Regions from separate parts of the Paraburkholderia sp. SIMBA_027 genome, predicted to be linked through region 3. Evidence: predicted binding sites of a transcription regulator. Region 3 holds the regulator's gene; each other region holds the start of a gene.
What was found. Region 3 encodes LexA, which represses DNA repair genes until DNA is damaged. Its sites were predicted from a motif close to ACTGTATNNNNATACAGT; they were not measured.
Positions count from the first base shown of each region.

Region 1: a site for LexA is predicted at 5,473-5,490, ahead of recA (recombinase RecA). Genes of this name have one in related genera too.
Region 2: a site for LexA is predicted at 1,927-1,944, ahead of SB764_RS16520 (ATP-dependent helicase). Genes of this name have one in related genera too.

Region 1 covers NZ_JAWRWY010000005.1:170,040-180,195, reverse strand. Annotated here, with positions in the region: gene sucD (succinate--CoA ligase subunit alpha) at 127-1,008, opposite strand; gene sucC (ADP-forming succinate--CoA ligase subunit beta) at 1,103-2,269, opposite strand; gene SB764_RS11150 (DUF2889 domain-containing protein) at 2,321-3,013, opposite strand; gene recX (recombination regulator RecX) at 3,144-4,007, opposite strand; gene recA (recombinase RecA) at 4,318-5,394, opposite strand; gene SB764_RS11135 (response regulator transcription factor) at 5,632-6,393, shown strand; gene SB764_RS11130 (sensor histidine kinase N-terminal domain-containing protein) at 6,406-8,058, shown strand; gene SB764_RS11125 (MFS transporter) at 8,369-10,027, shown strand; tRNA gene SB764_RS11120 (tRNA-Met) at 10,132-10,156, shown strand, end outside.
Region 2 covers NZ_JAWRWY010000008.1:47,533-57,688, reverse strand. Annotated here, with positions in the region: gene SB764_RS16520 (ATP-dependent helicase) at 1-1,877, opposite strand, end outside; gene SB764_RS16515 (hypothetical protein) at 2,084-2,533, opposite strand; gene SB764_RS16510 (RNA-binding S4 domain-containing protein) at 2,898-3,119, shown strand; gene SB764_RS16505 (MATE family efflux transporter) at 3,296-4,717, shown strand; gene SB764_RS16500 (bile acid:sodium symporter family protein) at 4,979-5,947, shown strand; gene SB764_RS16495 (DUF2917 domain-containing protein) at 6,027-6,413, opposite strand; gene SB764_RS16490 (phospholipase D family protein) at 6,583-8,328, shown strand; gene fumC (class II fumarate hydratase) at 8,605-9,987, shown strand; gene SB764_RS16480 (acyl-CoA thioesterase) at 10,093-10,156, opposite strand, start outside.
Region 3 covers NZ_JAWRWY010000019.1:85,617-95,772, forward strand. Annotated here, with positions in the region: gene SB764_RS30575 (hypothetical protein) at 48-290, opposite strand; gene SB764_RS30580 (RcnB family protein) at 562-897, shown strand; gene SB764_RS30585 (NADP(H)-dependent aldo-keto reductase) at 1,099-2,151, shown strand; gene SB764_RS30590 (permease) at 2,430-3,518, shown strand; gene SB764_RS30595 (hypothetical protein) at 3,695-4,117, shown strand; gene SB764_RS30600 (ABC transporter permease) at 4,129-4,965, opposite strand; gene nodI (nodulation factor ABC transporter ATP-binding protein NodI) at 4,985-5,893, opposite strand; gene SB764_RS30610 (universal stress protein) at 6,243-6,710, shown strand; gene SB764_RS30615 (DUF2939 domain-containing protein) at 6,806-7,522, opposite strand; gene SB764_RS30620 (hypothetical protein) at 7,692-8,051, opposite strand; gene lexA (transcriptional repressor LexA) at 8,115-8,765, opposite strand; gene SB764_RS30630 (sulfate ABC transporter substrate-binding protein) at 9,035-10,081, shown strand.

The DNA.
Region 1 (10,156 bases), on a different contig from region 3:
GCGAGGCAGCCATGACTGGCTCCCTCGCTTCTGTTCGGAAACCTCGTGAAAGGATTCCGCAAGCATAGCAAAAAACGCCAGCGCCCCGCGCATACGTGATGCGCACGACGCCGCGTTATCTGCAAATTACAGCACCGACTTCAGCAGACGGCCCATTTCCGACGGGTTGCGCGTGACCTTGATGCCGCACGCGTCCATGATTTCCAGCTTCGCTTCGGCCGTATCCGCACCGCCCGAGATCAGCGCGCCGGCGTGGCCCATGCGCTTGCCCGGGGGCGCCGTGACGCCCGCGATGAAGCCGACGACCGGCTTCTTCATGTTGCCCTTGATCCACTCGGCTGCCGTGGCTTCGTCCGGACCGCCGATTTCGCCGATCATGATCACGGCGTCCGTATCCGGATCGTCGTTGAACATCTTCATGACGTCGATGTGCTTCAGACCGTTGATCGGGTCGCCGCCAATACCGACTGCCGACGACTGGCCGAGGCCGAGTGCCGTCAGCTGCGCAACCGCTTCGTACGTCAGCGTGCCCGAACGCGACACGACGCCGATGCGGCCCTTGCGGTGGATGTGACCCGGCATGATGCCGATCTTCAGCTCGTCCGGCGTGATCGTGCCGGGGCAGTTCGGGCCGAGGAGCAGCGTCTTGCGGCCTTCGCGGCGCATACGGTCCTTCACTTCGATCATGTCGCGCACGGGAATGCCTTCCGTGATGCAGATCGCGAGATCGAGGTCGGCCTCGACGGCTTCCCAGATCGCTGCGGCTGCGCCCGCGGGCGGCACGTAAATGACCGACACGGTCGCGCCCGTGGCTTCCTTCGCATCGCGCACGTTCGCGTAGATGGGAATGCCTTCGAAGTCTTCGCCGGCCTTCTTCGGGTTCACGCCCGCGACAAATGCTTCGCGGCCGTTGGCGTATTCACGGCAGGCACGGGTGTGGAACTGACCGGTCTTGCCGGTGATGCCCTGCGTGATGACCTTGGTGTCTTTGTTAATCAGAATCGACATGTATTGACCTCTGTTCGCTTGGCGCGATGCGTCGCGTCTTCCGCACGGATGCGGAATTCGCGCCGGCACGCACGCCATTCGTATCCGGTGAAAATTACTTGCCTTCGGCAGCCGCGACAACCTTCTGCGCGGCCTCTTCCATGCTGTCCGCCGAGATGATCGGCAGGCCCGAGTCGGCCAGCATCTTCTTGCCGAGGTCCTCGTTCGTGCCCTTCATGCGCACGACGAGCGGCACCTTCAGGTCAACGGCCTTCGATGCAGCGATCACGCCTTCCGCGATCACGTCGCAGCGCATGATGCCGCCGAAGATGTTCACGAGGATCGCCTTCAGGCCCGGATTCGTCAGCATGAGCTTGAACGCTTCCGTGACCTTCTCGGTCGTCGCGCCGCCGCCCACGTCGAGGAAGTTCGCCGGTTCGCCGCCGAACAGCTTGATCGTGTCCATCGTGGCCATCGCGAGGCCCGCGCCGTTCACCAGACAGCCGATGTTGCCGTCGAGCGAGATGTAGGCGAGGTCGAACTTCGACGCTTCGATTTCAGCCGGATCTTCTTCGTCCAGGTCGCGGTAAGCGACGATTTCCGGATGACGGAAGAGCGCGTTCGAATCGAAGTTGAACTTGGCGTCGAGTGCGGTGACCGTGCCGTTGCTCGACACGTTCAGCGGGTTGATTTCGGCCAGCGACGCGTCGGTTTCCCAGAATGCCTTGTACAGGCCTTGCAGGATCACGCGAGCTTGCGGAATCGACGCAGCCGGCACGCCGATCTTCGCGGCGAGGTCGTCGGCTTGTGCATCGAGCAGGCCCGTGTTCGGATCGACGATGACCTTGTGGATGAGCTCCGGATGCTTCTCGGCCACTTCCTCAATGTCCATGCCGCCTTCGCTCGAACCCATCAGCACGATCTTCTGCGAGACGCGATCGACGACGAGGCTGACATACAGTTCCTGCTTGATGTCGGCGCCTTCTTCGATCAGCAGACGGTTGACCTTCTGGCCTTCCGGACCGGTCTGGTGCGTGACCAGTTGCATGCCGAGGATCTGGCTCGCGTATTCGCGCACTTGATCCAGCGTCTTGGCAACCTTCACGCCGCCGCCCTTGCCGCGGCCGCCCGCGTGAATCTGGGCCTTGACGACCCACACCGGACCGCCCAGCTCTTCAGCGGCCTTGACCGCGTCATCCACCGAGAAAACCGGCGTGCCGCGCGGTACCGCGACGCCGAACTTCCGGAGGATTTCCTTACCCTGGTACTCGTGAATCTTCATGCGTGATTCCCTTCAGTCTGAGAGTTGGAGTGAACTTCGTTTCCGCTGTTGTTATTCATGCGCGACGGCGTCGGCCTTGCCCTCTCGGCCCGGGCCCAGGTCTTCGCGCACGCTGGCGACATCCGCGCCGCGCTCTTTCGAACGCGGCACGTGTCCATACCAGCGCGGATAAAACTGCTTGACCGCTTCACCGTCGAACCGCAGCGCGTGGCAGCGGCCGAGCTGGAAAGGCGGTTGTTCGCCGGCGGCTTCGCCGTCGGCGGTCTTGCCGAATTCCGGTCCGGACGCTTCGCCCGGAGAACCGTTAGAAGAATCCCACACTGCTCCGACAAACGCCTGGATAGCGGCCGTCGGCAACACGCCCAACATTTCGGTGAGATGCGTGCAGCCAGCCGTGCCGGCGAGGAGCCGGCCCGCTTCGCGGCGGAAGTTCTGGAGGAGGTTGAGCCCGATAAGGGCCCGATAGGCGGGATTGGCGTTCTGGCACTGACCGTCGTAAGGCACCCAGTCGGACGACGCGTGAGCGTCGACGACATTGAGCTTGCGATCGATCGTGATGCGGAGCCAGAGTTCATGGATCGGCAAACCGTTGGGCCGGACACCGGATGCAAGCGGCACGTCGCGTGACTTATGATCCGTCAGACACGCGTCGATGTCCCACAGACCGTCCTCGCGCTCATAGGCGACCGCCCTGATCGCGCGCTGATGACGCAACTGACGGGGCGCTGGCGGGGGAAGCGGCATGCGTTGGTAAGACCGGATTGGAAAACTTCTCGAGTTTAGCATACCGGGTATTTGAGACAGCAGCGATCTCGCCCGCCCCATGCGCCCCGGATATCAAGCTATTTTTGAGCCAGGCGGTTCAATTTTCCGGCTAATCGCCGTCGAAGCCGTCCTCGAAGCTGTCTTCAATGCCTTTGAGAATTTTGCCGATGATCGACATCGAAAAACCGCGCGCGGCGAGAAAACGCGCCTGACGCGCGCGCTCGGCGGGCGTCTCGGGCAACTGGCCGTACTTCTTCTTCCAGACGGCGCGGGCGCGCACAAGTTCCGTCTCGCGCAACTGCGTGCTCACTTCCTCGATGAGTTCCTCGCCCACCGCATGACGTTTGAGTTCGCTGACGATGCGTCCCGCGCCGACCCGCGAGGCCCGGCGATAAACGACGCTTTCGGCGAAGCGCGCGTCGGAGAGCCAGCCGTCGCGTTCGAGCGTGTCGAGGAGTGCCTCTAGTTCATCGGCGTTGTCGGTGTACGCCATGAGCTTGCGCGAGAGTTCCGCCCGGCTGTACTCGCGACGCGAAAGGTAGCCGAGCGCGCGGCCCTTGAGCGAGCGCTCGGGGCGCTGGCGACTGTTGGCGGCGGCGTTGGCCTTGCGTGCGGCGCGCATCGTGGACGTGCGCTCGTAGCCGTCACCGCCGTCTTCGAGCGCTTTTTCTACCGCGCGCGCCCTGTCGTGCGCGTCGAACGATTCGCGCTCGTCGACTTCGTCGCGGCGGACGGCGGGACGAGCGAACGACTGCCTGGCCGCGCGCGGCGCGCGGCGCGGTTCGGAATCCAATAGGGAGTCAGATGCGGATTCGGGTGCGGAGGCGCGGCGCACAGCGGTCGGTTCAGACGATGGCGACGAGGAAGCGTTAGCGCTGCCGGCATCGACGGGCGCGTCGAAAAATGCCTCGAACGGCACTTCGAACACCGCGCCGCCTTCGTCGTCGAGATCGGGCGTGGAAGAATGGGACAAAAGCTGAGGCTCGGAATGCACAAAGCCGCGATCGCCCGAATGGGCGTCGCGGCTTTGCGAGGTAGTACCAGATGAAACGCGGGCGGACTCGCCGGAATGATCAGGGGCGGATCCGGACGCAGATCCAGAAGCAGACCCGAACGCGGAAAGGGAGCGCCGATTCGCGCCCCGCGCACCACCGCTGGCTTCACGCAGATGCTCCGCCTCGCTCGAAGTCGAGGACGAAGCCTTCGCGGCCTCAGACGGCGCCGAGGCGAACCCGCGCTTGCGCATCACAGTCGTGCCACTCTTTCGGGGCCCGATTCAGAACTTATTCTTCGTCTGCGATTTCGACTTCGCCGGTGTCGGCAACACCGTCCGGCATGGCGTTCACGCCAAGCGATTCGCGGATGCGGTTTTCAATCTCGCGGGCGATGTCTGCGTTTTCGCGCAGGAATTCGCGTGCGTTGTCCTTGCCCTGACCAATGCGTTCGCCGTTATAGCTGTACCACGCACCTGCCTTGTCGACGATCTTGGCCTGCACGCCCAGGTCGATGATTTCGCCCTGACGCGAGATGCCTTCGCCGTAGAGAATGTCGAACACGGCTTCGCGGAACGGCGGCGAGACCTTGTTCTTGACGACCTTCACGCGCGTTTCGCTGCCGATGACTTCGTCGTTCTTCTTGATCGAACCGATACGGCGAATGTCCAGACGCACCGACGAGTAGAACTTCAGCGCGTTACCACCGGTGGTGGTTTCCGGATTGCCGAACATCACGCCGATCTTCATACGAATCTGGTTAATGAAGATCACCATGCAGTTCGTCTTCTTGATCGTGCCGGTGAGCTTGCGCAGCGCCTGCGACATCAGACGTGCCTGCAGACCCGGCAGCGAGTCGCCCATTTCGCCTTCGATTTCAGCCTTCGGCACGAGTGCCGCGACCGAGTCGATGACGATCATGTCGATCGAGCCCGAGCGCACCAGCGCGTCGGTGATTTCGAGCGCCTGTTCGCCCGTGTCCGGCTGCGAGATGAGCAGTTCCGGCACGTTCACGCCGAGCTTCGCGGCGTACTGAACGTCGAGCGCGTGTTCCGCGTCGATGAACGCCGCCGTGCCGCCGAGCTTTTGCAGCTCTGCGATCACCTGCAGCGTGAGCGTGGTCTTACCCGACGATTCCGGACCGTAGATTTCGACCACACGGCCGCGCGGCAGGCCGCCGACGCCGAGCGCGATGTCGAGACCGAGCGAGCCGGTGGACACCACCTGAATGTTTTCGACCGCATCGCCGTCGCCGAGTCGCATGATCGACCCTTTGCCGAACTGCTTTTCGATCTGCGCGAGCGCAGCGGCCAGCGCCTTGCCCTTTTCAGCAGTCAGCCCAGCCGAGCCTTTCTTGCTATCTTCCATGAATCGTCCTTTGCTATGATGAACGGCGTCTCGTGACGATGCGGGCGTGCTTTTGCACACACACGCATGAACGCAGACACTGTATAAAAAAACAGTGGTTTTGGCAAGCGCGTTTTCGCACGCTTTTTCGTACGCGCCCGCCTGAACCGCAAATTGACCAGGAGACCGCCGCGCGCCGCCCGCCCCTCGTGCGAGATGGCACAGGCGCGGCGATGCCTGACTCGACGCAGGCGCATCATGCGAATTCTCATTGCCGAAGACGACAGCATACTCGCGGATGGTCTGGTCCGATCACTCCGCCAATCGGGCTATGCCGTCGATCACGTGCCGACCGGCGTGGACGCCGATACGGCCTTGTCGATGCAGTCGTTCGACCTGCTGATCCTCGACCTCGGCCTGCCCAGAATGACGGGCCTCGAAGTGCTGCGCCGTTTGCGCGCGCGCAATTCCAACCTCCCCGTCCTGATCCTCACGGCCGCCGACAGCGTCGATGAACGCGTCAAAGGACTCGACCTCGGCGCCGACGACTACATGGCCAAGCCCTTCGCGCTCAACGAGCTCGAAGCGCGCGTGCGCGCACTCACGCGGCGCGGCGCGGGCGGCGGCCCGACCGTCGTGCGCCACGGCGCGCTCGCCTTCGATCAGGTCGGGCGCGTCGCGCGCATCAACGAGCAGGTGCTCGATCTGTCGGCGCGCGAACTCGGCGTGCTCGAAGTGCTGCTGCAACGGCTCGGGCGGCTCGTCTCGAAGGAACAGCTCGTCGATCACCTGTGCGAATGGGGCGAGGAAGTGAGCAACAACGCGATCGAGGTCTACGTGCACCGCCTGCGCAAGAAGCTCGAAGCGGGCGGCGTGCGCATCGTGACGGTGCGCGGCCTCGGCTACTGCCTCGAGAAAGAAGCGAACGGCGCGAAGGACGCGGGCGCGGCGAACGCAACCAGTACGGCCGGCGCATCGACGGCGGCGCCCGCGATGCCCGCCAGCCACTACTACAAGTAAGCGGGCGCCATCATGGCCGGGCCCGCGCGCTCCGCGTCCACCGACGGCACGCCGCCGGACGCCTCGCCACGCTCGACGACCGCCGCCAACGACGACACGCTCGACGACGCCGCGCGCGACGCCCGCTACGCCAATCCGTTCGCCCCGCCCGACGAAGCCGAATCCGCCGACGCCGGCGACAAGCGTCCGCGCTCGCTGTTCGGCGAGATTCTCGACTGGATGCTCGCGCCGCTGCTGCTGCTCTGGCCGATGAGCATCGCGGTGACGTATCTGGTCGCGAAATCGATCGCCAACGGGCCGTTCGACCGCGCGCTCGAAACCGACGCCTACGTGCTTGCGCGCCAGATCCATCCGGTCAACGGCGTCGCCGAACTCTCGCTGCCCGACTCCACGCGCGACTTCCTGCGCGCCGATAACGTCGACAGCGTCTATTACCAGGTGCTCGGCACGCGCGGCGAACTCGTCGCCGGCGACCGCGAGATGCCGCTGCCGCACGACGACGACCGGCCGCCGCCCGGCCTCGTCGAGTTCCGCGACGACACGCTGCACGGCATCGACATCCGCGTCGCCTATACGACGGTCGAACCCGCGCATCTGAGCGGCGGGCAGCCCGTGCTGGTTCAGGTCGCCGAAACGCTCGACAAGCGCCGGGCGCTCGCCAACGACATCATCAAGGGCGTGATCCTGCCGCAGTTCGTGATTCTGCCGCTCGCGATCCTGCTGGTCTGGTTCGGGCTCTCGCGCGGCCTCGCGCCGCTGCACGCGCTGCAGTCGAACATGCGCACGCGCCGTCCCGACGATCTTTCGCCGCTCGAAGCGCGCCGCGCGCCGCCCGAAATCGAGCCGCTCGTGACCTCGTTCAACGACCTGCTCACGCGCCTCGAACAGAACATGCAGCTGCAAAAGCGCTTTATCGCCGACGCCGCGCATCAGATGAAAACGCCGCTCGCGGGCCTGCGCACGCAAGCCGAACTCGCGCTGCGCCACGAGGCGCCCGCCGAGGTGCATCGCTCGCTCGAACAGATCGCGACGAGTTCGGAGCACGCCGCGCGGCTCGTCACGCAGTTGCTCGCGCTCGCGCGCGCCGAAAACCGCATGACGGGGCAGATTTTCCAGCCCGTCGATATCGCCGAGGCGGCGCGGCTCGCGGTGCGCGACTGGGTGCAGCCCGCGCTCGCCAAGCACATGGATCTGGGCTACGAAGGCCCCGACAATCCCGGCGCGGATGAGCGTGAAACGGACCCCGGCACACAGGACAGCGAAGCGGACATCGCCGCGGATCAAGCACCCGTGCTCGTCGACGGCAATCCGGTGATGCTGCGCGAAATGCTCTCGAACCTGATCGACAACGCGATCCGCTACACGCCCGCGGGCGGGCGCATCACCGTGCGCGTGCGGCCCGAACCGGCGGCGCGCGCCGTGCATCTGGAGGTGGAGGACACCGGCATCGGCATTCCGGCGGCCGAGCGCGAGCGCGTACTCGAGCGCTTCTATCGCATCCTCGGGCGCGACGGCGACGGCAGCGGCCTCGGCCTCGCGATCGTGCGTGAAATCGTGACGATGCACGGCGGCGCGCTCACTATCGGCGACAACGTCTATCAGGACTCGCCGCGCCTCGCGGGGACGCTCGTGCGTGTGACGCTCGCGATGCGCGGCGCGGCCTGAACGTCGATTACGACGCCGAAACTGACGGCATCAGGTGAAATCCTGGGCGTCAGGCTGGCTGGGACTTTCCCTTAGCGGCACGCGGCGAGAGCACGCATGGAAAATCGATTTGACGAATTTAGAGTTACGTTGAATAAAAATTGGACGATCTTGGGCGACGTTATCACACCACACCCACCAGATCAGCCCACTCGCGCAGCCCGCTCCCTCGTCAGAACCCCGTAAGTTTCCGTTCGAATAATGCATCGCAGGACCACCGCGCCCGCGTCTGCGGGGCGGCCCCACACGCATATCAATACTGGAGACATCTATGGCAACCGTTGGCGGACAAGTCTCGCACGCGCCGATGACCAAGGACGAAAAACGCGTGATCTTCGCGTCGTCCCTCGGCACCGTGTTCGAGTGGTACGACTTCTATCTGGCCGGCTCGCTCGCGGCCTTCATCAGCAAAAGCTTCTTCTCGGGCGTGAACCCCACGGCGGGCTTCATCTTCACGCTGCTCGGCTTCGCGGCGGGCTTCGCCGTGCGTCCGTTCGGCGCGATCGTGTTCGGGCGTCTGGGCGACCTCGTCGGCCGCAAGCACACGTTCCTCGTCACCATCGTCATCATGGGTCTGTCGACTTTCGTGGTCGGCTTCCTGCCAGGCTATGCGTCGATCGGCATTGCGGCGCCGGTGATCTTCATCCTCATGCGTCTGTTGCAGGGCCTCGCGCTCGGCGGCGAGTACGGCGGCGCGGCGACCTACGTCGCCGAACACGCGCCGCCCGGACGCCGCGGCTTCTACACTGCCTGGATCCAGACGACCGCCACGCTCGGCCTGTTCCTCTCGCTGCTCGTGATCCTCGGCGTGCGTACCGCCGTGGGCGAGGAAGCGTTCGGCGCCTGGGCCTGGCGCGTGCCGTTCGTCGCGTCGATCCTGCTGCTCGCGGTCTCGGTCTGGATCCGTCTGCAACTCGACGAATCGCCGGCGTTCAAGCGCATCAAGGCCGAAGGCAAGATCTCGAAGGCGCCGCTCTCGGAAGCGTTCGGCCAGTGGAAGAACCTCAAGGTCGTGATCCTCGCGCTGATCGGCGTGACGGCGGGCCAGGCCGTGGTCTGGTACACGGGCCAGTTCTACGCGCTGTTCTTCCTCACGCAGACGCTCAAGGTCGACGGCGCGAGCGCCAACATCCTGATCGCGCTGGCGCTGCTGATCGGCACGCCGTTCTTCCTGTTCTTCGGCTCGCTGTCGGACAAGATCGGCCGCAAGCCGATCATCATGGCCGGCTGCCTGATCGCCGCGCTGACCTACTTCCCGCTCTTCAAGGCGCTCACGCACTACGCGAATCCGGCGCTCGAAGCGGCCACGGCGCGCGCGCCGATCGTCGTGATCGCGAACCCCGACGAGTGCTCGTTCCAGTTCAACCCGGTCGGCACCTCGAAGTTCACGAGTTCGTGTGACATCGCCAAGAGCGCGCTCTCGAAGGCCGGCCTGAACTACTCGAACGTGGCCGCACCGGCGGGCACGCTCGCGCAGATCAAGGTGGGCGACACGACCATCGACACTTTCGACGGCAAGGCGCCTGGCGCGAAGGAGGCCGGCGCGGCGTTCGACAAGACGCTCTCGGGCGCATTGAAGAGTGCGGGCTATCCGCTCAAGGCCGACCCGGCGCAACTCAACTGGCCGATGAGCGTGGTGATCCTGACCATCCTCGTGATCTTCGTGACGATGGTGTACGGGCCGATTGCGGCGATGCTGGTGGAGATGTTCCCGACGCGCATCCGCTATACGTCGATGTCGCTGCCCTATCACATCGGCAATGGCTGGTTCGGCGGCTTCCTGCCCGCAACGGCGTTCGCGATCGTGGCGGCGCGAGGCGATATCTACTCGGGCCTCTGGTATCCGATCATCATCGCGCTGGCGACCTTCGTGATCGGCATGCTGTTCGTGAAGGAGACGAAGGACTCGGATATCTACTCGCAGGATTGATTCTGTGTCGATCCGGTCGATTTAGCCCCGGCCCGGCGGTCTCGAAAAAAGTTGAAGATAGCGCTTGACAGACCTCAGGGCCGCCCGCATAATCTTTCTTCTTAGGCGAATTAGCTCAGCCGGTTAGAG
Region 2 (10,156 bases), on a different contig from region 3:
TCTTCCAGTTCCTCGTCGCTGCCCGCGCCCAGATCGGACGGAATGCAGCCGTCCACGCCGTTGAGCACGAACACGTTGCGCCACTCCTGCCCCTTGGCCGAATGGATGGTCGAGAGGATCAGATAGTCCTCGTCGAGCAGCGGATCGGCCGATTCGGCGCTGGTCGCGTCGGGCGGATCGAGCGTGAGTTCGGTCAGGAAGCGCTCGCGCGAGGGGTACGTGCTCGCGATGCTTTCCATCTGCAGCAGATCGGCCATGCGCACCTGCGCGTCTTCGTGATTGCGCTCCAGATGCGGCTCGTACCAGCGCCGCACGCGCTCGAACTCGGCCGGCCAGGCCGTGGCGCGCGCGCCGATGCTGTCGATGAGCGCCGTGAACGCGCTCCAGTCCTCGGCGGCACGCGGCGGCGGTGCGAATGCGGCGAGCGCTTCGGCAGCGCGATACGCGCCCGTGCAAGCCGCAACCTGATCGAGCAGACGCGCGGCGGTAGCCGGCCCGACGCCCGGCATCAACTGCGTCACGCGAAACCCGGCCACGCGATCGAGCGGATTTTCGGCCCAGCGCAGCACCGCCAGCACGTCTTTTACGTGCGCGGCGTCGAGAAAACGCAGGCCGCCGAATTTCACGAACGGGATATTGCGCCGCGCCAGCTCGATTTCGAGCGTCGCGCTATGGTGCGCGGCGCGAAACAGCACGGCCTGCTGCTTGAGCTTCATGCCGCCCTCGCGCGCCTCCAGAATCTGCTCGACGACGTAGCGCGCCTGCGTGGCCTCGTCGGCGACCGTCACGAGGCGCGGACGCTGCTGCGAGGCGCGATCGGTCCAGAGGTTTTTCGTGTAGCGCTCGGTGGCGGCGTCCATCACGGCGTTGGACGCAGCGAGGATCGGCTCGGTTGACCGGTAGTTGCGTTCCAGCGTCACCTGACGTGCGGACGGATCGAACTGTGCGGGGAAATCGAGGATGTTGCGTACCGTTGCGCCCCGAAACGAGTAAATTGCCTGCGCATCGTCGCCGACGACGGTCAGGCCGCGTCCGTCGGGCTTGAGCGCGAGCAGGATCGACGCCTGGAGGCGATTCGTGTCCTGATATTCGTCGACGAGAATGTGATCGAAGCGCGTGGCGAGATCGGCGGCAATGACGGGTTCTTGCGCCATATGCGCCCAATACAGCAGCAAATCGTCGTAATCGAGCACGTTCTGCTTCTGCTTCGCGTCCACGTACTCGGCAAACAGCGCGCGCAGTTGCGGCTCCCATTCGAGACACCAGGAGAACGAGCGCGCGAGCACGTCGGCGAGCGAATCGCCGGTGTTGACTACGCGCGAGTAAATCGCCAAACACGTGGATTTAGCGGGAAATCGCTTCTCTTTCGCCGACAATCCCAGCTCGTGGCGCACGAGGTTCATGAGATCGGCGGAATCTTCGCGATCGTTGATCGTGAAGGCCGGCGACAAACCGATCTGCTCGGCGTATTCGCGCAGCAGGCGCGCGCCGATGCCGTGAAACGTGCCCGCCCACGTGAGCCCCTGCGCGAGCACGGCGGCCGCGCCCGGCACGCCGGCGGCGATGCGCGAGACACGCCGCGTCATTTCCTGCGCCGCGCGACGCGAGAACGTTAGCAGCAAGATACGATGCGGATCGGCGCCGTTCACGACCAGATGCGCGACGCGATGCGCAAGCGTGTTGGTCTTGCCCGAACCCGCTCCAGCGATCACGAGCAGCGGTTCCGGCAGCGTCGCACCCGGAGCGAAGGCCTGCGGACCGCCATGCTCGACGGCGGCGCGTTGCGCCTCGTTGAGCTTGGCGAGATAGGCCGCAACGTCCTGAGCGACAGCGCTGACGGGATCGACGAGGGAATCGTTGGAAACGGGAGTGGACACGGCGGTGGACACGGCGGGCGCGGAGAATCCGTAAAAGGCGGCGACGCATACTGTATATCCATACACCTCGCACCCGCAAGCGCTCGATCGTGGGCTGATCTGGCGCGATCTGGCGATATTTATGCGTCAACTTCCCGGCGCAATAAAAAACGGCGGCATCCGTTACCGGACGCCGCCGCCTTGCACGTGATTAGCGCTGACGCGGATTACGGCTGCTGCGTGCCGCCCTGCTGCTGCGCCGACTGACCGCTCATCTGATCCTTCATTTCCGAATCGTTGGCCTGACGGTCGGCCTTGCGGTTGATCTTCGCGTCCTTGACCTCCGATTTGTACTGCGTCTTGGCCTGCTTCTTCGCGTCCTTGTACTCGGAGTTCGCCGACTTCTTGGCGCTGCGGTACTCGGCGCTGGCCGCCGCGTTGGCGTTGCGCTTTTGCACCAGCGGATCGGTCGGCTGCGGCGCGGTCAGATTTTGCGGCGCGGGCGCCGGTTGCGCGATGCCCGCGGCGGCCGGCGCCTGGCTCGGCGCGGTAGCCGGGGCCATCGTCGGCGCGTCGCCCGCCGCCGGCGTGGCGGTCTGGGCGAACGCGCCCTGCGCGAAGGCAGCGGCGGTGGCGGCAATGGCGGTAGCGGTCAGCAGCTTGCGAATCTGGGTCATGGCGTATCCTCTTGAGTAGTTCCGGGAATTGGCGTGGGTCAGTCCTGCAACGGGCGTGCCCGCCGTTTCCCGCTCCGTTTCCGCTCGATGGAGCCGCCGTGGTCGGGTGAATCCGTGGAGCCCGGCGGTCTCGCTTCGGTGAACCCATTTTCATCTGAAGATCCGCGCGCCGTCCCGCGACGTTACGCAGCGTTTCATTTGCTGACGAATTCATAACATCTGGCCCCGACATGTAACTACGCCCGATCGCCAAGCATCCCGGGCCGCGCCACGCGCGATCGCTTATGATGCTCACCCTCCGCGCCGCCACGGCGCGCGCCAATGTTCCGCGCCTTTGTTCCAATTTCACCGATTTCCACGCGCCATGCCCAATCTCGATTTCACGCTGACCGGCGACTACGTCGAACTGCACAACCTCCTGAAGATCACCGGACTCGCCGACAGCGGCGGCTCGGCCAAGCAGATCGTCTCGTCCGGCGCGGTGAAGGTCGACGGCGAAGTCGAACTGCGCAAGACCTGCAAAATCCGCGCGGGCCAGTCGGTGCTGCTCGGCGACACGCGCATCGCGATTCACGAGCCGGAGTAACAGGCTGCGCCGATCGCACATGCACCACGCAGGTGCTTTTTGGCTGAAAGACAGGTAATCTCGGCGGGTAGGCTCGCAGCCGTTCAAGGCGCTTGAGCCGTTCCCGCCTGCACTTCCGGATTCGATCTCCAGGCGTTTTTCCGACGCGGCGCGATACTTCGCGCCGCTTGCCTTTCATGACCCGAACGACTTCACCGGCGCGCACCGACCGCGCCAGCCGCGCCATCGCGCCGCCCACGCTCAAACGTCACGCCGCCGACACCGCACGTCTCGCCGCGCCGCTCGCCATCGCCCAGTTGTCGCAGATGGCGATGAGCGTCACCGACACCGTGCTGCTCGGCTCGCTCGGCGCGGGCGCGCTCGCGGCGGGCGGACTCGGCGCGAATCTGTTCTTCGTGGTCGTGACGGTGCTGCAGGGCGTGCTGACCTCGGTGAGCGTGAGCGTCTCGCAGGCGCGCGGCGCCGACGATCTGCATCGTGTGCCGCATATCTACTGGACCGGTTTCGCGCTCTCGCTCGTGCTCGCGCTGCCCGCGTTCGCGCTGCTGTCGTTCGCGGAGCCGCTGTTGCACGCGCTCGGCGAGCCGGGCGTGCTCGCGCGCCAGGTCGGCGAATACGCGTCGGTGCTGCGCTGGGGCGCGCCCGCGAGCCTGATCGGCGTGGGGCTGATGCGCTCGTTCCTGCCCGCCATCGGCGCGGCGCGGCGGCTGCTCTGGATTTCGATCGCGAGCGTGTTCTTCAACGGCTTCCTGAACTACGGGCTGATCCACGGCGTCTGGGGCCTGCCGCGCCTCGGCTTTCTCGGCTCGGCGGCGGCGACCGCCGTCACCATCTGGCTCACCACGCTCGTGCTGATGGCGCTGCTGCATCTGCGCCCGTCGCATCAGCACTTCGTGGTCGCGCGCCGTCCGAGCGCGCCGATGATGGGCGAGCTGTTCTCCATCGGCTGGCCCGTGGCGATCACCTATGCGGTCGAAGCAACGCTGTTCCTCGCGACCGGCCTGCTGATGGGCCTCCTCGGCGCAATGCCGCTTGCCGCCCACCAGATCGCGCTGAACGTCGCTTCGGTGATGTTCATGGTGCCGCTCTCGATCGGCCAGGCGGGCAACGTGCGCGTGGGTTACTGGATCGGCGCGGGCGTGCCGCGCGCGGCGCGTCATGCGGGCTTCGTCGCGCTGGCGCTGGGCGTGGGCTTCATGTCGATGTCGGCGCTCGTGATGGTGCTCGCGCCGCACTGGATCGTCGGGCTCTATCTGCATCTCGACGATCCGGCCAACGCGCAGACCGTCGCGCTCGCCACCTCGCTGCTCGGCGTGGCGGCGATCTTCCAGATCGTCGACGGCATGCAGACGGTCGGCTCCGGCTGCCTGCGCGGCCTCAAGGACACGCGCATCCCGATGCTGGCCGCGACGCTCGGCTACTGGGGCATCGGTTTTCCGGTCGGCTATGCGCTGGCGTTCCATTTCGGCTATGGCGCGCTCGGCCTCTGGTGGGGACTCGCGGCCGGTCTCGCGAGCGTGGCCGTGCTGATGACGTGGCGCTTTCACCGCATGAGCCTGCGCGCGGAAACCGAGGCGGCGCGCTCGCAGACGGCCTGACGCGCGCCCGCGCCTGACGGACAACGACGGACAAAGACGCCCCCCAGGTCCGCCTGACGCGAGCGGTTAGAATACGCGGCTGGCGCCCGCCGCCATCCGTCCCACGAGGGCAGGAAAATTCCGCGCGCATTGACCGGACGACCGGACGACTGAACGACCAAACGACCGGACCCGCGACGCCGCGCCGGCCACCCCGGCATGCCGCTCGCGCTATCACGCGCCGTCATCAAGAAAACGAACCCTCTCACGGACCACGCTTCCATGCTCGCCCCGATTACCCGACTGTTCCCGCTCTGGGCAGTGCTCGTGTCGCTCGCCGCGTATTTCAATCCGGGCGTCGTCGCGCCCATCGCGCCGCACGTCACGACGCTGCTGATGATCATCATGCTGGCGATGGGCGTGACGCTCTCGTTCGCCGATTTCCAGCGCGTGTTCACGCGTCCCGCGCCCGTGGCGGCCGGCATTCTGCTGCACTACCTCGTGATGCCGCTTGCCGCGTGGGTGATCGCGAAAGCGCTGCACATGCCCGCCGACCTCACCGCCGGCATGGTGCTGGTGGGCAGCGTGGCGAGCGGCACGGCCTCGAACGTGATGATCTATCTCGCGCGCGGCGACGTCGCGCTGTCGGTGACGATCAGCGCGCTCTCGACGCTCGTCGGCGTGTTCGCGACGCCGCTGCTGACGCGCCTTTACGTGGACGCGTCGATCGTCGTCGACGTGCACGGCATGTTGATGAGCATCCTGCAGATCGTCGGTCTGCCGATCATCGTCGGGCTGATCGTCAACCGGCTCGCGGGCGGCCTCGTGCGCCGCGTCGAACCGGTGCTGCCGCTCGTCTCGATGGTCTCGATCCTCGCGATCATCGCCGCCGTGGTGGGCGGCACGCACGCGAGCATCGCGACGGTCGGTCCGGTCGTGGCGCTGGGCGTGGTGCTGCACAACGGCATCGGCCTGCTCGGCGGGTATTGGGGCGGCCGTCTGCTCGGCTTCGACGAATCCGTGTGCCGCACGCTCGCGATCGAAGTGGGCATGCAGAACTCCGGCCTCGCGGCGACGCTCGGCAAGCTCTACTTTTCGCCGCTCGCCGCCCTGCCGGGCGCGCTGTTCTCGGTATGGCACAACCTCTCGGGCTCGCTGCTCGCGGGCTACTGGGCCGGCAAGCCGGCGCGCGGCAGCGAGCGCGACGCCGACGAGGCACGCAATCGCGCAAATAGCGGCGCAACGCGCTGATACGGCGCGACGCGGATAAGGCGTCGCGCAATCGGGCTCGCGGTCGGGCGCGCGACCGACGCGACCTTCGGGGCCGACTTCACCCGCGCTGAGCACCCAAGCGCGGCCGCCGCACAGGACGCAGCCCGCCCAGGCGCGCCAGCCAGCGCGCCGCCGCCCACCATCGCATCAGCACCCCGTTTCCGCTGACCGACACCGGCGTGCTCACGCCCGTCAGCACCTCGCAACGCACCGCCTCATCCCATCCGCCGATCCAGACCCGCTCGCCCGGCGCGAACGGCAGCGCCTCGCCGGGTTCGAGCCAGAAGTCCTGGGCGTCGCCTTCGACCGTCATCAGCACGCGCCCTTCGAGCACGCCCAGCACGCCGCCTTGCGCGCGACGCACGCGGCGGCACGCGCCGCGCGGCACCTCGAACGTCTCGACCACTTCGCCCCACGGCCCTACGTCGTTCACTGCCCTCGTCATCGCGATCTCCCGCCGTTGCTGATGCGAGCAGTCTCGCGCGCCCCCGCCCGCCGACGTTTCCAGCCGACGTGAAACGAGGCGCGCATCTTGCTCAGGCGAGATTCGCCGCGCGCCGTTTCCCCCCGCGCACCGCACCGCTTCCCGATAGAATCGAAACGAAAAGACACACATGTCTGCGAACCAGCCCGTCCGCGTCCGGCACCGGCGGCAGACCCCGAGGAGATTTCGCTTGAACGCGCCAGCCCTGCCCTACGCCTCCTCCGCTTCCCGCGCCAACGGCGTGCACCGCCGCGCCCGCCCGTTCGCCCTGCTCGCCGCGTGCCTGTGCCTCGCGCTCGCCGCCGGCTGCGCGACACGCCCGCCCGCCAGCGACTACCCGCGCCAGTCCACCGCCGCGATGTCCACCGCCGACGCCCGCGCCACGCCGCTCGGCGCCGCGCTGGCCGCGCCCGAAGCCGCGCATCCGGACCAGTCGGGCTTCCGCCTGCTGGCCACCGGCACCGACTCGTTGCAGATGCGCGTCGCGCTCGCGCGCGCGGCGACGAAAACGCTCGACATGCAGTACTACATCGCCAACGAGGACACCACCGGCAAGCTGCTGCTCGGCTCCGCGCTCTACGCGGCCGACCGCGGCGTGCGCGTGCGCATGCTCGTCGACGACCTGAACTTCCACGACATCGACCGCCTGATGGCCGCGCTCAACAGCCATCCGAACATCCAGATCCGCGTGTTCAATCCGTACGGCAGCACCAGCGAGTCGATGTTCACGCGCACGCGCAACTTCTTCACGAACGTCGACCAGTTCACGCGCCGCATGCACAACAAGGCGACCATCGTCGACAACGAACTGGTGATCGTGGGCGGGCGTAATCTCGGCGACGAGTACTTCAGTGCCAGTCCGACGCTGCAGTTCACCGATCTCGACGTACTGGGCGCGGGTCCGGTGGCGCGCGCGGTCTCCGACAGCTTCGACGCCTACTGGAACAGCGCGGTCTCGTATCCGCTCTCCGTGCTCAATCATCAGAAGTTCGACGCGCACGACCTCGACACCGCGCGCGACGACCTGCGCCAGCACTGGCGCGACACCGCCGAGCCCTACAACGCGAAGCCGCTCAACGCCACGCCGCTCGCGCAGCAGATCACGCGCGGCGAACTCGGCCTCGTCTGGGCGAAATGGCATTTCGTGGCCGATTCGCCGGAAAAGATCGCGGGCGCGCACGACGGCGACCAACACGGCCAGATGGGCGACGCGATGCGTTCGCTGCTCGACCAGATCCATCAGGCGAACCGCAGCGTGCTGGTGTTCTCGCCGTACTTCGTGCCGCACGAGGCGGGCGTGCAGGCGATCCGCGACCTGACCGCGCGTGGCGTGCGCGTGGCGATCCTCACCAACTCGCTCGCGGCCACCGACGCCATCGCCGTGCAGGCCGGCTACAGCCCCTATCGCGTGCCGATGTTGCAGGCCGGCGCCGAGCTTTACGAGTTCAAGCCCGTGCAGCCCGCAGGATCGCCGCAGCGGCGCTTCGGCATCGTCGGTTCGCAATCGCGCGCGAGCCTGCACGCGAAGGCCTACGTGATCGACGACAGCACGCTCGTAATCGGCTCGCTCAATCTCGATCCGCGCTCGGCGAACCTGAACACGGAACTCGCGCTCTCGATCGACAGCGCGCCGGTCGCGCACGAGGTCACGGGCTATTTCGCGCTCGCCAGCTCGCCCAAGGCGAGCTACCGCGTCACGCTCGCCACGCCCGCGCAACTGGCGTCGATGCGCGGCAGCGCGATCTCCTCGCCGCTCGTCTGGACCGACGAGGAAGACGGCGCGATCCGCACCTACAACCTCGATCCTGGTGCGGGTTTCTACCGAAATCTGCTAACCGGGCTATTCTTGCTGTTGCCGGTCGACAACCAGCTCTGATCCTCAGCGTCTGATCTTCAGCGCGGGAGAGTCGGCCAGGCCTCGACGTCCGCCATCACAGCCAGCCGCGAGCGTCGCCCCGCCCCGCATGTGCGATTCGCATGCTCCGGGGCGCGGCCCGCCCGCACCGGCCTCGCGCCGCGCAGCCACGCGCTGCGACGCCGTCGCCCAGCCATCACGCGGATCGAACCCGTCACGAAAGCGGCGCGCGCCTTCGATGCAGCGCCGCGTCATTCACCGGAGTCACCCATGACCGCATCTCAAGACAACGTCCGCATGGAGCGCGACACGTTCGGCGAAATCGCCGTGCCCGCCGCGCAACTGTGGGGCGCGCAGACGCAGCGCTCGCTGCAGAACTTCCGCATCTCGACCGAGAAGCAGTCGCCGGAACTGATCACCGCGCTCGCGACCATCAAGCGCGCGGCCGCCGAAGTGAATCACGGCCTCGGCGTGCTCGACGAGTCCAAGGCGCGCGCGATCGTGCAGGCCGCCGACGAGATCATCGAAGGCAAGCATGCGGGCGAGTTCCCGCTCGCCGTCTGGCAGACCGGCTCGGGCACGCAGACCAACATGAACCTCAACGAGGTGATCGCGAACCGCGCGAGCGAGATTCTCGGCGGCGAGCGCGGCGAGGCGCGCAAGGTGCATCCGAACGACGACGTCAATCGCGGCCAGTCGTCCAACGACGTGTTCCCGACGGCCATGCACGTCGCGGCCGCCGTCGGCATCGTCAAACATCTGCTGCCCGCGCTGAAGACGCTGCGCGACACGCTCGCGGCCAAGTCGAAGCAGTTCGGCGACATCGTCAAGATCGGCCGCACGCACCTGCAGGACGCCACGCCGCTCACGCTCGGCCAGGAGTTCTCGGGCTACGTCGCGCAGCTCGATCACGGCATCAAGCATGTGGAAACCACGCTGCCGCATCTCTACGAACTCGCGCAGGGCGGCACGGCGGTCGGCACCGGCCTGAACGCGCATCCGCAGTTCGCGCACAAGGTGGCCGAATCCATCGCGAAGCTCACGGGCGTGCCCTTCGTCACGGCGCCCAACAAGTTCGAGGTGATGGCCGCCGCCGACGCGCTCGTGTTCGCGCACGGCGCGCTCAAGACCGTGGCCGCGAGCCTCATGAAGATCGCCAACGACGTTCGCTGGCTCGCGAGCGGCCCGCGCTGCGGTCTCGGCGAACTGTCGATCCCCGAGAACGAGCCGGGCAGCTCGATCATGCCGGGCAAGGTGAACCCCACGCAGTCCGAAGCGCTGACGATGCTCTGCTGCCAGGTGTTCGGCAACGACGTGGCCGTGAACATCGGCGGCGCGAGCGGCAACTTCGAACTGAACGTGTTCCGCCCGATGATCGCGCACAACGTACTGCAATCGATCCGCCTGCTCGCCGACGGCGCGCTCAGCTTCAACGATCATTGCGCGGTGGGCATCGAGCCGAATCGCGACCGCATCGACACGCTGCTCAACGAGTCGCTGATGCTGGTGACGGCGCTCAATCCGCACATCGGCTACGACAAGGCCGCGCAGATCGCCAAGAAGGCGCACAAGGAAGGCACGACGCTCAAGGCCGCCGCGCTCGCGCTCGGCCACGTGACCGAGCAGCAGTTCGACGAGTGGGTGAAGCCCGGCGAGATGGTCGGCAACCTGAAGGGCTGAGCGCGGACGCACATGCAGAATCAGCCCTGAATCAAGGGCTGAAATGCAGAACGGGCGGCGAGGATCGAACCTCGCCGCCCGTTTTTTATTCCGGCGTCGTGCGTGTCAGACTTCGCCCTTCGCCACTTCCTCCGGCTTCAGTTCGACGATCGCATCGAGCGCTTCCTTC
Region 3 (10,156 bases):
CTTCACGACGCCCGGCGTTCTGCTTTTCGGGCGTCTGAAAGGCCTCGTCAGGAGGCCGCGCGCACGCGCTGATCGATCGCTTCGCGGATGCGGTCGAATGCGGCGTCGAACGCGTTGTCCTGAGTGGGGAAGCGGCCGGAGGCGACGCCGTCGACGGGCACGTTGGCGTGGCTGTCGTCGGTGAGGCTGCGGATCGTCTGGGTCGTGACGAGAAAGCCCACGTTGTGATCGCCGTCCACGCCGGCGGTCATGTCGAAGCCCATGTATTCGTAGCTGCGCTGGTTTTCCATGCCGTGTTCTCCTCAAACGCACGCGACGATTCTGGCACGTCTGCGCCATTCGGGCGTGCGGCGGGGCAAATACCGAAGCCGATACCGCAGTCGATGCTGCAACACATGCCGCAGCAGGCGCGCGGCGTGCGGACGCGCTCGCGCCGGTCTCGTTGCGCGCTGTACTACCATGAATCGCGAGGTGAGCGCGCCTGGCGGCTTCGGGCGCGACGTGGTCGGATCGACTCGACTGTCTTCGTCCGGTTTCGACTCGCTAACCAGGAGGTGAACAATGCAGAAACGCTTCGTGCTTCTCGCTGCGCTGGCTTTGCCGGCCATGCTGGCATCGGTATCGACGTTCGCGCAGCAGCCACCGCCCCGTCCGGGCCCGAATGAGTATCACGGCGGGCCGCCGCCCGACCGTCCGCCGCCCGATGCGCCGCCGCCGCACGCGTGGCGCAAGGGCGACCGTCTGCCGCCCGAGTATCGCGATCGTCAATATGTGATCGACGACTGGCAGCAGTATCGTCTCAAGCCGCCGCCGCGCGGTTATCACTGGGTCGGCGTGAGCGGCCAGTATTATCTGGTGCGCAATTCGAGCTGGGCCGTGGAGCGCGTCGGGCCTTAAGCGGACCAGTCTTCGCGACAACCTTCGCAACCCGCGCGATCCGAGCCGGACCGGTTTTACCGGCTCCGGCTTTTTCGTTTTTCGCTTCGATGGTTTCGACGGCTCTGACTCCGCGCCGCGCGAATTCAGCGCTTCCTGAAAAATTTCGGCCGGCGTGATAGCGTCGCCGTTCTCCCGCAACCTGATGATGGAAACGCTTCGATGGAATACCGCACACTCGGCGATACGAACGTCAAGGTCAGCCTGATCGGCCTCGGCACGATGACATGGGGCGAACAGAATACGGAACAGGACGCCCACGAACAGATCGACTACGCGCTCGACCAGGGCGTCACGCTGATCGACGCCGCGGAGATGTATCCGGTGCCGCCGCGTCCCGAAACGCAAGGGCAGACCGAGCGCTTCATCGGCACGTGGCTTGCCCGCAATGGCGCGCGCCGCGACCAGTTCGTGCTCGCGACCAAGATGACGGGGCCGGCGCGCCAGCCGCACAATCCGCGTCATATCCGTGGCGAAGGCAATCAGTTCGACCGCAAGAATCTGACCGAGGCGCTCGACGGCAGCCTCAAGCGCCTGCAAACCGATTACGTCGATCTGTATCAGCTGCACTGGCCCGACCGCAGCACGATGACCTTCGGCCGCAGCAACTATCCGTGGATCGACGACGCCTACACGGTGCCGATCGAGGAAACGCTCGCGGTGCTCGCCGATTTCGTGAAGGCGGGCAAGGTGCGCCATATCGGCGTGTCGAACGAGACGCCCTGGGGCGTCGCCCAGTTTCTGCGCGCCGCCGAAAAGCTCGGCTTGCCGCGCATCGTCAGCATCCAGAATCCGTATAGCCTCGTGAATCGCACCTTCGAACTCGGTCTGTCCGAGTTCACGCACCACGAGGGCATCGGCCTGCTCGCGTATTCGCCGCTCGCGTTCGGCTGGCTTTCGGGCAAGTACGAGGGCGGCGCGCGGCCCGAGGGCGCGCGCATCACGAAGTTCGAGCGCTTCCAGCGCTACAGCAAGCCGCAGGCGATCGCGGCGATTTCGCGTTACGTCGCGCTCGCGAAAGAGCACGGTCTGTCGCCCGCGCAGTTTGCGCTCTCGTTCGTGAACAGCCGCCCGTTCGTGACGAGCAACCTGATCGGCGCGACGTCGATGGCGCAGCTCAAGGAGAACATCGCAAGCGTCGATGTGAAGCTCTCCGCGGACGTGCTCGCGCGGATCGACGCGCTGCACGAACTGCAGCCGAATCCGGCGCCTTGATCGTGCGCTGACCTGATGGTCGCTGACTGAAGGCGGGGCGGGGCACGCTCCGTCCCCCGACAGTCCGCCGTCCACGCGCACGACGGCTCGCGAATCGCCCAACGCCGGACATTGGCGATTCGCGAGTCATGCACTACGATGCTGCGCACGCCCTGCCGCGCGCCGAAAGCGCGCTTGCAGGTTCGGCCCGGGGCCGCAGTCGCACGATCCGCCCCGAGCCGGTTTCCTCCGTTTTCCCTGTTTCGCATTCCATTCGCCTTTCGCGGAGTCACACCATCATGACCAGCGCACCCGACGCGCCTTCGTCCCGTCCGCCGCAACTGCCGTCCTCGGCGCCCGGCTGGGGCTGGCCCGTTTTTCTTCTGCTGGCGGTCGCCGGGCTGTTCTACGTGAAGTGGTTTCCGTATTACCACCGCGCGTTCACGGCCGAAGCCACGCACTCGATCGGCAAGTCGATCCTGACGGGCGGCGCGGCGAGTGCACCGGTGCCGTCGCTCGCCGCCGCGCTCGACTACGCTTTGGCCTATGGCAAGGCGATCTGGCAGGCGATGGTGCTCGGGCTGCTGCTCGGCTCGGGCGTGCAGGCGCTGTTGCCGGGGCAGTGGGTCGCGCGCGTGCTTGGCCGGCGCGGCTTCGGCAGCGTGGCGGCGGGCGGTCTGCTCGCGGTGCCCGGCATGATGTGCACGTGCTGCGCGGCGCCCGTCGTGGCGGGGCTGCGCGCGCGCAATGCGTCGACGGGCGGCGCGATCGCGTTCTGGCTCGGCAACTCGGTGCTCAATCCGGCGACGCTCGTGTTCATGGGCTTCGTGCTCGGCTGGCAGTGGAGCGCGCTGCGTCTCGCGCTGGGCCTCTTGATGGTGTTCGGCCTCGGCTGGCTCGCTAACCGCATGGTCACGCCCGACGAGGCGCGCGCCGCCGACGACCGTCTCGCACTGTTCGCGCGCCAGCAGGCCGAGGGCGGCAACGCACTGGTGCGCTGGGCGCGCCTGTTCCTGCGCATGGCCGTGCGCCTCGTGCCTGAATACATCGTGCTCGTGCTGCTGCTGGGCGCGGCGCGCGCGTGGCTGTTCCCGCACATCGGCCCCGATGTGACGAGCAGCCTCGGCTGGATCGTCGCCTTCGCGGTGGCGGGCATGCTGTTCGTGATCCCGACCGCGGGCGAAGTGCCGATCATTCAGGCGATGCTCGCGCTCGGCATGGGCGTGGGCCCGGCCGGCGCGTTGCTGATGACGCTGCCGCCCGTGAGCGTGCCGTCGTTCGCGATGCTGGCGCGCTCGTTCCGGCCGCGCGTGCTCGTTTTGGTTGGCACGGTGGTCGTGCTGTTCGGCATCGTGGCGGGGCTGGCGACGGTGGCGCTCGGTTTCTGACGTCGCGGCGTCGCGCCGTATCGACGCCATATCGACGCCATGTTCGAAGAATCGGGGTCAATTGAAGCCAAAACGTCGCGGGCGCAATGCTACGATGGCGTCATAAGGATCAGGCATCAACGACGGACGGCGGCGGCGCCGTCCGCACAGACGAGGGCTTTGGCCCGGGAACCGGCATGGCACAGCAAAAAACCAATCCCAAACTCGAACAGGCGCTGACGCGCGGCGACCTCGCGATCCGACAGGCCAATTCGGCCCGCGCGACGGCGGTGTTGCGCGCGCTCGGCAAGATGATCATCGAGGCGTCGGCGACCATCGGGGTCGAGGCGAACGTCGCGATTCCCGATGGCGATCGCATCTACGATCCCGCCGACGGCCTTTGGCCGCAGCAGTTGCTGATCTCGCTCGACGGCCCGGTCGAGGACGCCGATCCCGAGGAAATCCGCACCGTGCGCCTGCTCGCGCAGACGCAGGGGACGATGTTCCGCGTGGAATGGCATCGCGCCGACGGCAAGATCGGGCGTCAGGAAGGCGGCCCGTTCGCGACGGTCGCGTTTATTTCGGACGTCGACATTCCCTGGGGCGACGACGAAGACTGACGCCGCGCGTCCTAGCGCATCATGCGCCGGCGGAACAGGATCGACGCGATCCCGAATGGCACCAGCACGTAGAACACAAGCACGGCCAGATGCAGCGCCGCGTGCTCGACGGGACGCCCGAGCATGGCCGGGCGGATCAGTTCGACGGCGTGCGCGAGCGGCAGCATCAGCGTGATGTGCTGCGCCGCCGCAGGCAGTTGCGCGATCGGGAAGAACACGCCCGAGAGCAGCAGCATCGGCGTGAGCACCAGCGTCTGATAGAACATGAAGAAGTCGTAGGACGGCGCGAGCGCGGTGACGATCATCGCGCAACTCGCGAACGCGAGGCCTGCGAGCGCGATCACGGGTAGCGCGAGCAGCATCGACGGAAAGCTCGCATAGCCGAGCGCGCCCGCCACGATCATGATGGCCGCGCCCGAGAGCATCGACTTGCTGGCGGCCCACATCACTTCGCCGAGCACCACGTCGCCGAGCGACAGCGGCGTGTGCATGATCGCCTCCCACGTGCGCTGCACGTGCATGCGCGAAAAGCCCGAATACATCGATTCGAAGCTCGCCGACATCATCACCGACGACGACACCGTGCCCGCCGCGAGAAAGGCGATGTACGAGACGCCGTCGACGTGACCGACCATCAGCCCGAGCCCGAAGCCCAGACCGAACAGATAGATCATCGGATCGGCGAGATTGCCGAACATCGACGCGAGCGCGAGCTTGCGCCACACGAGATAGTTGCGCCGCCACACGGCGATCCAGTGCGTCGCGTTCGAGGGCAGCGCCGCGCGCGGCTCGCGCAGGGGCGGCTGGGCGCGGTCCGTGTCGGGCGGAGTGTGAGTGCGTGTCTGCATGGTGTCGGTCGTGGGCGGCTCAGTCCTGCATCTCGCGGCCCGTGAGCCGCAGGAAAACGTCTTCGAGATTCGCGGGCCGGTGCAGATAGCGCAGGTCCGAGCGGGGACGCAGCTGCGCATGCACGGGCGCCGGGTCGTCGACGTAGCAGAACAGCGTTTCGCCGCTGATTTCGGTGCGCTTGGCGTAAGGCGCAAGCTCGTCGCGCAGCGCGGCCGGTTCCGGTCCGTAGACCTCGATCACGTCGCAGCCGATTTCGGTTTCGATCAGCGCTTTCGGCGCGCCCTCGGCGATCTTGCGGCCTTCCTCGATCACGCAGACGCGATTGCACAATCGTTCGGCCTCCTCCATGAAATGCGTCGTGAGGAGAATGGTCTTGCCGCGCGCGAGCAGCGAACGCAGCCGCTCCCAGATCAGATGACGCGCCTGCGGGTCGAGGCCCGTGGTGGGTTCGTCCATCACGAGCACGTCGGGATCGTTGACGAGCGCGCGCGCGAGCGTAAGCCGCCGCCGCATGCCGCCGGACAGTTCGCCCACGCGCGCGTCGGCCTTGCTTTCGAGCCGAGCGAATTCGAGCAGCGGCGCAACGAGATCCTGAGTCTGCCGCGCGGAGAGCCCGAAGTAACGGCCGAACACGAGCAGGTTTTCGCGCACGGTGAAATCGGGATCGAGATTGTCGAATTGCGGCACCACGCCGACGCGGGCGCGCGCATGACGGGCGCGCGCGGGGACGGGTTCGCCGCACAGGCTGATGCGGCCCGCATCGGGCGAGACGATGCCAAGCAGCATGCGCAGCGTCGTGGTCTTGCCCGCGCCGTTCGGACCCAGCAGTCCGAAACATTCGCCGGGGACGACGTCGAACGACAGACCGTTGACGACCGTCCTGTCTCCATAGTGTTTGATGACCTGCTCGAATTCGATGGCGGGCATGGTTGAGCGATGTCGGTGAGCGCGCAGGTGGTGCACGCGCAAGGCGGCCTATTCTAGAGCATTGCGGCGCGCGAGGTTGGTGCATGCCGATCGCGCGCGCGAGCGCGATGGCTCACACGGAAGCCTCGGCGCGCGCCTGGTGTGCACATGCAGGCGCAGGTGCGCATGCCGCGTCAATCGCTGACGCGGCAATCATTGTCCTTGTGCGCAAATCCAGTGCCGGCGGGTGTTGCGCGCGGTTTGAGAGCTGCCGCGCACCTGGCGTTTTCCAGCCCTTGCATGTGCAATTGCGGCGCACCATGATGCAGGTACGACCTGCGTTTTCGCGTGGGTGTTGGGGGAAATGATCATGGCGAGCTACAAGAAAATCCTGCTCTGTTACGACGGCTCGCGCGAAGGCCGCAAGGCGCTGCGTTGCGGGGCCGATCTGGCCTTGGATCTGCACGCCGAGACGCATCTGCTCTCGGTCGTGGACATGCGCTCGACCATCGCCCAGAGCGCCGGCCTGCTGACCGATGTGGCGTGCGGCCGCTTCGAGGAAACGGCGCGCGAGATTCTGCAGGAGGGCGTCGACTGGCTCACCGAACGCGGCGTGCGCGCGCAGGGCCACTTCGCGTTCGGTCATCCGATCGACGAAATCGCGAATCTCGCCAACGAACTGCAGGCCGATCTCGTAGTGGTGGGGCATCGCTGCCGCACAGGTCTGTCGCGCTGGTGGATGGGCGCGGGCAATACGCCGCTGCTCGATCGTGTGTCGTGCAGCATTCTCGTGGCGTGTTCGTCGCCTGCTGAAGACAAGCAGCAAGCGGCCGCGTAGGGCGCGTGCGCGGGGCTGGCATGCGTTTAACGTCTTGCCGGCCCGCCGCGCAATGATTGCCGCCTTGATGCAGACGATCAGCCATTCGCGCCCGATCAGTTCGGCGTGTTCGCGCCGCTGCCCGAATCGGGTTCGTTCAATTCCACCGCCGCGAGCTTCCACGAGAACAGGCCGTGCCGCTCCAGGATGGCGGCATAGCGCTCGCTGTGCGCGCTGCGCTGCCATGTGACCGCGAACTCATTGATGCTGCGATAACCCGCCGTGGCTTGCGATCGGGGTTGCGCTTGAGCGGGCTCGGCCAGTGCGCCGGGGTTGGCGGGCGCTTCGGCTGACGCGCCACTTGGCGGCGCGGATGGCGGCGCGTTTTCTGCGGGCGGAGCCGGCGGCGGCGCGGCGGGTTGTTCGCCGGGCTTGCCGGTGGGCGGCATACCGTTGAGCAGCGCGGCGACGCCTTCAGGCGTGGCGTAGGCGTCGACGAGCGGGCCGATCAGCGCCGAGCCGATCACCGCGCCAAACAGCAGTAACGGATTGCTGCTGTGCTCGGCCTGAATGCGCCGTTGCAGCATTTCCCCGGCCTGTTGCTTGAGACTCGCGCGCAACGCGGGGTAATCGACGTATTCGCTCAGCGAGGCCGCGTCGCGTGCGTCGGCGGCCTGTTTGAGATGATTCAGCGCGATGTACGGCGAGGCGTAGCCGTAACCGAGCGCGGCCACCACGGCCACCGCCGCAACGGCGATGGCGACGGGCTTCTTCCAGTTCGAGGACTTGCCGGCGCGAGAGCGAGAAAGCTTGGGTGTATCGATATCGGTCATCGGAGAGCAGGCGCGCTGCGCGAGCAGCGCAAGGGTTCAGATAGCGGTTCAGTAGGAGTAGTTGAGTCGGCGATTCAATCACAGTGTTGACCACACGTGCGCCAAAACGATCCCTACACCCGCAAGAACCTCCGCCGACACGCTATTTCCCACCTTCCGATTTCACACCTTACTTCGCGAGCGCCGCCGCCAGATCGCTTTGCTGTTCGGCGATGCAGCGGTCGATGGCACGGCACACCGCGTCCATCGTGCCGACCATGATGAGACGCGACTGACCGTGATACACGCGCACCGGCGCGCGGCGGTCCGGCTGTTCCGTATTCAGCGTGCTGTTCAGCGACACGCGGGCGAAGGCCGGTTGCGCCGACGGCAGCGGCGGCAGTTCCGGCGTTTCCAGCTTCTCGAAAAGCGAGCCATTGAGCGCGGCGGCTGAGGCGCGCGCTTCACGCATTGCGCACGAGGCGATTCCGCGCAGATGGCGCAGACGGCCGAATTGACGGAAGGGCAACAGGCGGGCAAGGCGTTCCATGACTCTCTCCAGAGAAGTGCGCCACGAGGCGCAAAACCAGCGCTGACAGGCGCGGATGGATTCTTAGAATTCGGTGGGCCGGATCAGACCGACGGCAATGCCTTCGAGCGCGAAGTCGGCGCTGCCGGCCTGCACGAAGATGTTGTCGTAGTCGGGGTTCTCCGCGATCAGTTCGATGCCGTTGGGCTGGCGCTTCAGACGCTTCACGGTGACGTCGTCGCCCAGACGCGCCACGATGATCTGGCCGTCTTTCGCTTCGGCCTTCTTCTGCACGGCGAGCAGGTCGCCGTCGAGGATGCCGGCGTCGCGCATCGACAGCCCGCGCACCTTCAACAGATAGTCGGGGCGGCTGGAGAACAGCGCCGGGTCGCAGGCGTAGTTCTGCGAGATATGTTCTTGCGCGAGGATCGGGCTGCCTGCCGCGACGCGCCCGACCAGCGGCAGCGAGAGCTGCATGATGCTGGCGTGCGGCAGCGTGAACTGGTGCGGCAGGTCGTCGGGGCCGGGCATCAGACGGATGCCGCGCGAGGCGCCCGCCGCAAGCTCGATCACACCCTTGCGGGCCAGCGCGCGCAAATGCTCTTCCGCCGAGTTGGCCGAGCTGAAGCCCAGTTCGGCAGCGATCTCGGCGCGCGTGGGCGGAAAGCCGGTGCGCTCGATCGCGCGGCGGATCAGATCGAAAACCTGCTGCTGTCGTGCGGTGAGTTTGGTCATGTCGACACTGTATGTTTGAACAGGTAACTGTATTTTTATACAGTATTCGCCGCTTTTCAAGTGTTACTTGAACTTTGTCGTTTGGGTGCCGCCACAGCAGCGTTTCCCGGCGATCTGACGGACGAAAACACGCTCCAACGTCCGATTCCTCCGCCCTTACCACTTTTGCGTATTAAAGAATGAAAAAACATCATTTTTAATAATGTAAGCGGATCGCTAGACTGGCCTTCATCGATCGCAAGCACCACACGACAAAACGGAGAAAGTGGATGAATCAAGGCAATACGGGGCGCGCAGGCTGGCTGACTTCGCTGGCTGCAAAACTGGTCATCGGCATCGCACCGCTCGTCGGCATGGTGGCGATGGCGCCGGCTGCGCACGCGGATACCTCGCTGCTGAACGTGTCGTACGACCCGACGCGCGAGCTGTATCAGGAGATCAACGAAGCCTTCATCAAGCAGTGGAAGGCGAAGACGGGCGAAACGCTCACCATCAAGCAGTCGCACGGCGGCTCGGGCGCACAGGCGCGCTCGGTGCTCGACGGCCTGCAGGCGGACGTGGTGACGCTGGCGCTGGCCTGGGACATCGACGCGCTCGCCAACAAGGGCATCGTCGCGAAGGACTGGCAAAAGCGCCTGCCCGACAACGCCTCGCCGTACACCTCGACCATCGTGTTTCTGGTGCGCAAGGGCAATCCCAAGCACATCAAGGACTGGGACGATCTGACGAAGCCGGGCGTGTCGATCGTCACGCCGAATCCGAAGACCTCGGGCGGCGCGCGCTGGAACTACCTCGCGGCCTGGGCGTACGCCGAACATCAGCCGGGCGGCAACGACCAGAAGGCCAAGGAGTTCGTGACGAAGCTCTACAAGAATGCGGGCGTGCTCGATTCGGGCGCGCGCGGCGCGACCACGAGCTTCGTGCAGCGCGGCATCGGCGACGTGCTGATCGCCTGGGAAAACGAGGCCTTCCTGTCGCTGAAGGAATTCGGTCCGGACAAGTTCGAGATCGTGGTGCCGTCGGTGAGCATTCTGGCCGAGCCGCCGGTTGCCGTGGTCGACAAGGTCGTCGACAAGAAGGGCACGCGCAAGCAGGCCGAGGCGTATCTGCAGTTCCTCTATAGCGAGGAAGGTCAGGAGATCGCCGCGAAGAACTTCTACCGTCCGCGTTCGGACAAGGTGCCGGCGGCGCTGACGGCGAAGTTCCCGAAGCTGAAGCTCTACACGGTGGACGACACCTTCGGCGGCTGGGCCAACGCACAGAAGACGCATTTCGCGGATGGCGGCGTGTTCGACTCGATCTACCAGCCGCAATAAGCGCAGTCGCGGTTGTGCAGTAGCAGTATCGACGTAACGATAAAAACAAGGCGCGCCCTATGAGGCGCGCCTTTC